Regions from separate parts of the Pseudoalteromonas sp. CNC9-20 genome, predicted to be linked through region 2. Evidence: predicted binding sites of a transcription regulator. Region 2 holds the regulator's gene; the other holds the start of a gene.
What was found. The regulator sigma-54, encoded in region 2, starts transcription at its own class of promoters, with help from an activator protein. The targets are predictions, from matches to a motif close to GTTGGCACGNNNNTNGNNT.

Region 1: a site for sigma-54 is predicted at 1,611-1,629, ahead of glnA (glutamate--ammonia ligase). Genes of this name have one in related genera too.

Annotation. Positions count from the first base shown of each region.
Region 1 covers NZ_JAKRFS010000003.1:13,295-16,706, forward strand. Annotated here, with positions in the region: gene glnA (glutamate--ammonia ligase) at 148-1,554, opposite strand; gene typA (translational GTPase TypA) at 1,997-3,412, shown strand, end outside.
Region 2 covers NZ_JAKRFS010000004.1:117,654-121,065, forward strand. Annotated here, with positions in the region: gene hpf (ribosome hibernation promoting factor) at 1-212, opposite strand, end outside; gene MHM89_RS10800 (RNA polymerase factor sigma-54) at 238-1,734, opposite strand; gene lptB (LPS export ABC transporter ATP-binding protein) at 1,759-2,484, opposite strand; gene lptA (lipopolysaccharide transport periplasmic protein LptA) at 2,484-3,008, opposite strand; gene lptC (LPS export ABC transporter periplasmic protein LptC) at 2,998-3,412, opposite strand, start outside.

The sequences.
Region 1 (3,412 bases), on a different contig from region 2:
TTTATTATTCTTATAGTTAGCCGAAAATTAACCAATTACTTGGTTAAACCCTAACTTTAGTCTATTTACAACTTTTTTACCATAAAAAAAGCCTGCTAAGCAGGCTTTGAGAACACACATGATATAACTAAGTGGTAGTTATGCGGTTTACACGCTGTAGTACATTTCAAATTCTACAGGGTGTGTAGTCATGTTGAGCTTTTCTACTTCAGCTGATTTCAAGCCGATGTATGCATCAATAAGGTCGTCAGTGAATACGCCGCCTTGCGTCAAGAACTCACGATCTGCATCAAGTGAATCAAGGGCTTCTTGCAATGACGCTGCCACTGTTGGAATCTCTGCTGCCTCTTCTGCAGGTAAGTCATATAGATCTTTATCCATGGCGTCGCCAGGGTGGATCTTATTCTTAATGCCGTCAAGACCCGCCATTAGCATCGCTGAGAAGGCAAGGTATGGGTTCGCTGTAGGGTCTGGGAAGCGTACCTCAATACGGCGAGCTTTCTCTGATGGAACTACGGGGATACGAATAGACGCTGAGCGGTTACGTGCTGAATAAGCAAGCATAACAGGTGCTTCGAAACCCGGAACAAGGCGCTTGTATGAGTTTGTCGAAGCGTTAGCAAAGGCGTTAATAGCTTTGGCGTGCTTGATGATACCACCGATGTAGTAAAGCGCTTCTTCTGATAGACCACCATACTTGTCGCCTGCAAAGATGTTCTTACCATCTTTACCTAGAGACTGGTGACAATGCATGCCTGAACCGTTGTCGCCAACCACAGGCTTAGGCATGAAAGTAGCGGTTTTACCATACAGATGCGCCATGTTGTGAATAACATACTTCATCTCTTGAATTTCGTCCGCTTTCAAAACCATGGTGTTAAAGCGGGTGGCGATTTCGTTTTGGCCAGCTGTTGCTACTTCGTGGTGATGAGCTTCAACGACTTGGCCGAGTTCTTCAAGCACCATGCAAGTGGCACTACGCCAATCTTGTGATGAGTCCACTGGAGCAACAGGGAAGTAACCACCTTTGACGCCAGGACGGTGACCGGTGTTACCGCCTTCGTAATCTTTATCTGAGTTCCAGCATGCTTCTTCAGCGTCGATTTTATACATTGACCCAGACATATCTGTTTTGTACTTAACATCGTCAAAAAGGAAAAATTCTGGCTCAGGGCCAAACAGAATCGTATCGGCAATACCTGTTGAGCGCATATATTCTTCAGCACGCTTGGCCACAGAGCGAGGATCGCGCTCATAGCCTTGAAGAGTTGAAGGTTCAACAACGTCACAACGTACGATAAGTGTTGTTTCTTCGGCGAATGGATCAAGCTTAGCGCTTTCAGCATCAGGCATCAGCACCATGTCTGACTCGTTAATGCCTTTCCAGCCTGCAATTGAAGAGCCGTCAAACATTTTACCGTCTTCAAAGAAATCTTCATCAGCCTGGTGATGAGGAATAGAGACATGCTGCTCTTTACCTTTGGTGTCGGTGAAACGAAGGTCAACGAATTTTACGTCGTGCTCTTTAATAAAATCTAATACCGATTGTGACATGTGTCCTCCAACTATGGATTATTATTTGCTGCAATTTACTGCATTTGTGCATGGGTAAGCTTAAACCATGCCAAAAGTATAAGTGTCTGTTTAGTAGGGGGTTACTTTCTATTTGGTAATCTCAAACTTATTTTTTGCACCAATAGGGTGCGAACTTGCTACATTGTAGTGCAAATTTTTCAGGCTGCATTGTCATGTATCAAGGGATGACTCAAATAAGGATGTGAGCGCACCAAAAAACACTGATAGCACAGTCTCGGTGTCATTTTTATGTCAAGCGACTAGGCTATGTTAGGCACGGAAGTAAATTAATTAGCTGGATAAACTTTCATCTAGTGGCGTTATAAGGGATAATACGCGACCTTTTAAACTCGACACAGGTGGCCCGCGCCGCTGGGTGTGGATCATTTAGGAAATATGGGGTTAGCCTCTAAGTAAATATATGAGCATCGAAAAGTTAAGAAATATCGCGATTATCGCACACGTTGACCATGGTAAAACGACTTTGGTTGATAAATTGCTTGAGCAATCGGGCACACTACAAACCCGTGGTGGCAACGAAGAGCGAGTGATGGACTCGAACGATCTTGAAAAAGAACGTGGTATTACCATCCTAGCTAAAAACACGGCAATCAACTGGAAAGACTACCATATCAATATCGTCGATACCCCTGGGCACGCCGACTTTGGTGGCGAGGTAGAGCGCGTACTTTCGATGGCTGACTCCGTACTATTACTTGTTGACGCACAAGAAGGGCCAATGCCGCAGACGCGCTTTGTAACGCAAAAAGCGTTCGCGCAAGGGCTGAAGCCAATCGTTGTTATTAACAAGGTTGATAAGCCGGGTGCACGCCCTGATTGGGTTATGGATCAAGTATTTGACTTGTTCGATAACTTAGGTGCAACCGACGAACAGTTAGACTTTAAAGTTATTTATGCATCAGCGATTAATGGTTGGGCAACGCTCGATTTAGATGAGCCTTCTGACAACATGGAGCCAATGTTTGAAGCCATCGTGAAAGAAGTTGAAGCACCAGATGCGGATCCAGAAGGGCCGCTACAAATGCAAATCTCACAGCTTGATTACAACTCGTACGTTGGCGTTATCGGCGTAGGCCGTATTAAGCGTGGTACTGTGAAAGTAAATCAGCAGGTTACTATTGTCGGTGCTGATGGCAGTAAACGTAACGGCAAAGTGGGCCAAGTGCTTACTTACTTAGGTCTTGACCGTCATGATGCGACAGAGGCAACTGCCGGCGACATCATCGCGGTGAGTGGCCTGGGCGAGTTGAAAATCTCCGATACCATCTGTGATGTCAACACGGTTGAAGCGTTACCAGCACTGAGTGTTGATGAGCCTACTGTTACCATGACGTTCTCTGTAAACACTTCACCTTTTGCTGGCCAAGAAGGTAAATACGTCACCTCACGTAATATCCTTGAACGTTTGCAAGCCGAGCTAGTTCATAATGTGGCATTACGCGTAGAAGAGACCGATAACCCTGATAGCTTCCGTGTATCAGGCCGTGGTGAACTACACTTGGGCGTACTTATCGAAAACATGCGTCGTGAAGGCTATGAACTTGCCGTGTCTCGTCCAGAAGTTATTTTGCGTGAAGTTGATGGTGAAATCCAAGAACCTTACGAAACAGTGACTATCGACTGTGAAGACGAGCACCAAGGCTCTATCATGGAGCAGCTGGGTTTACGTAAAGCAGAAATGACTGATATGTCTCCAGATGGTAAAGGCCGTATTCGTATGGACTTTATGATCCCAAGCCGTGGCTTGATTGGTTTCCAGACTGATTTCATGACGTTAACCTCAGGTTCTGGTTTGATGTACCACACGTTTGATCAT
Region 2 (3,412 bases):
TACATATCCTGGTGCTCTGCGGTTGCGAACAGTTCACCACCGTTAACGTGAAGAGTAGCTTCTGCTTTTTGTGTTAGTTTTTCAATATCAAGAATGACATGCACATTATTTATATGGTCAAAGTGACGCTCTAATTTTGCAAATTTGCTATTCACATAGTTGCGAAGAGAATCAGTGATTTCTACGTGACGACCGGTAAGATTTAATTGCATAAGCATTTTCCTTCTTGTCTAACGTCTATATCAAACTTTTACGCTGATTTGACGGTGGAATGGCTAGCGATTCACGATATTTAGCAATCGTGCGCCGAGCCACTTTAATTCCTTGCTCGGCTAGTACGTCGGCAATCTTGCTATCACTCAACGGTTTAGCAGGATTCTCCGCAGCTACTAGCTTTTTGATCAATGCTCGAATCGCTGTAGACGAGCATTCACCTCCGTTTTCGGTTGTAACATGGCTGGAGAAAAAGTACTTCAGCTCAAAAATACCCCGTGGTGTATGCATATACTTTTGGGTGGTCACACGGGAAATCGTTGACTCATGCATTTCCACCATTTCGGCAACGTCATTAAGCACCATTGGCTTCATTGCCTCTTCACCATGTTCAAAGAATGCCTGTTGTTGTTGAACAATGCAATTAGTTACTTTAAGTAGCGTATCATTGCGTTGTTCCAAGCTCTTTATAAACCATTTCGCTTCTTGTAAATGCGAGCGAATAAATTGACTATCACTTTGCGACTTACAGCTTCGCGACATTGATGCATAGTGATCGTTAACGCGGATCTTAGGCATACTATCTGGGTTTAATTCAACCACCCAGCGGCCTTTAACTTTCTTCACCGATACGTCTGGAATCACATACTCTGACTGCTCTCGCACAATCGTGGCTGCAGGAGTCGGATTTAAACTGTGTATCAGTGTCATCACCTCTTTTAACTGCGCTTCTTTAAGCTTAGTCTTTTTCATCAAGGTGCGATAGTCACGACTACCAAGCAAATCAATATAGTTACAAACTACCTCTTTGGTCTCTTCAAGCCAAGGGGTTTGTGGGTCAAATTGCTTGAGCTGGATCAACAAGCACTCTTGTAAAGAACGCGCACCAATTCCTACTGGATCAAAGAGTTGGATACGCTTAAGAACGGCTTCAATTTCATCGAGCTCGATACCATCGTCTTGTTCATCATGATTCAAGCTTTCCAGCAGATCTTCACAGCTGACCGTTAAAATGCCGTTGTCATTGATGGCTTCAATGATAGCTGTGGCGATGGCCTCGTCGGTGGCACTAAAAGGTGTTAATTGCAGCTGCCACATTAAATAATCATGTAACGACTCGGTGGTTTCGCCTTGGTAGATAGACTCATCTTCTGGCATAGGCCCAGAGGAGGCAACGGGAGCCGCACTAATATACTCATCCCAAGACACATCCATGGGCAAGTCTTCACTGATGGACTCGTTGTTCATGGCATCAGCACTTTCAACTTCATCCTTACTGGCGCTGGCCGTCTCGGCGGTATCGTTATTTTGGTTGTCGGACGTCGACTCTTTTTGCTCTTGGTTGTCGTTATTGTCGGCGTAATTGTCTTCTTCAACTTCAAGTAATGGGTTGGCGTCCAACGCCTCTTGAATTTCTTGTTGGAGATCCAAAGTACTGAGCTGCAACAGGCGAATCGCTTGCTGCAATTGTGGGGTCATTGTTAATTGCTGGCCTAGGCGCAGCTGTAATGATTGCCTCATGTATCTCTAACAATCCTTTAATCGTTATAATCTAAACTGCTCACCCAAATAGACGTCGCGAACCGTTTGATCGGCAAGAACTTGCTCTGGAGTGCCAGAAGCAATGAGCTCGCCATGGGAAACAATGTATGCGGTTTCACATACGTCTAGGGTCTCTCGCACATTGTGGTCGGTGATTAATACACCAATACCACGATTGCGCAGATGCTCTATGATTTTCTTTATATCTAACACTGAAATAGGGTCGACACCAGCAAAAGGTTCATCCAACAAGATAAACTTTGGGTTTGCCGCTAATGCTCGCGCTATTTCTACCCGGCGACGTTCGCCACCAGATAACGCCATTCCTTGTGAGTCTCGAATGTGCTGTATATTAAACTCATCAAGCAGGCCCTCAAGCTCGCTTTCACGCTCTGCTTTGCTTAAGCCCTTGCGGGTTTCTAGGATGGCCATCAAATTTTGAAAAACTGTCAGCTTTCGAAAAATAGATGATTCCTGCGGTAAATAACCAATACCTAAGCGCGCACGAGAGTGCATCGGCATTAAGGTGATATCCTCATCATCAATACTGATGGTGCCTTTATCACTGGGTACTAAGCCAACTATCATGTAAAAAGTAGTTGTCTTACCGGCTCCATTAGGGCCGAGCAAGCCGACGATACTACCTGCTTGCACCTCTAAGCCCACACTTTTGACGACCTCCCGGCCTTTATAGCTTTTCGCTAATTTTTGTGCTTTAAGAGTCGCCATTATTGCTCTTTCTCCGGCGTATCGTCACTTTGTGGTGTTAATGTTGTGCGCACTCGTGTGCTGGAGTTTTCATCTTTTTCGGCGGTGATCAGCTGTTTGGCAATATCATAGCTTATGGTTTCGGCAACGATATGCTGGTCGGCCATGGCAATCTTAGCATCACCTTGAATTTTAAGGGTCTCAGAGGCGACGTCATAACGAATTTCCAGCGCCTGTGCAGAAATCTCGGTGCCATCTTCCATCACTTCGGTGTACACAGCTGGTGAGCCGGTGGCTACGAGCAATTGCTTGTTATCACCCAATTCTGGACGACGGTGAGCCTCAAGGCGGTCAGCTTTTATTTCCCGTTTGCCGTGAACAATATGCACGTTCTTATCAAAAATAGTGATATTTTCTTTGATCAGTGCTTGTTGTTTGTCGGCATCAATTAACACTTCCTTGGCGGTAATTTGCTCAGCAGTAGCGCTGGCAGAGCATAAGCCAATTGCGATGGATGTAATTAATGCACTGATTTTATTGGTCATAATATATTGTTCGCGTATGTTCTGTTAATTCAACTATCTCTGTATTGAGGTCTGCTTTCAAGCCTTGCCCGGTGATCTTCATATTCGGGCCACTTAATACTACAGCTTGCTCGGACTCCATGCGCTGGCTATCTATATCAACTTGAATGGCCTCAGCGCTGACCTTCTCAATCATCGCCCCTTCTTTTAAGTTGGTGGCGGTGACGTTATTTTCCAAGATCAAAATGTTGTTGTTGTATAAAGTCGCTTCATCGGCGTTTACCTGCCAATTTTCTGTTTCACCATATAAGGTAAATACCGGCTTGGTGAAATGCGTAAACCCGAGCTCTTGATACAGCTCCATTTCCTCAGCATAAACGGTGTGGCTTAACTCACCCTGATCGTTATAACTAGTCTGACTTAGC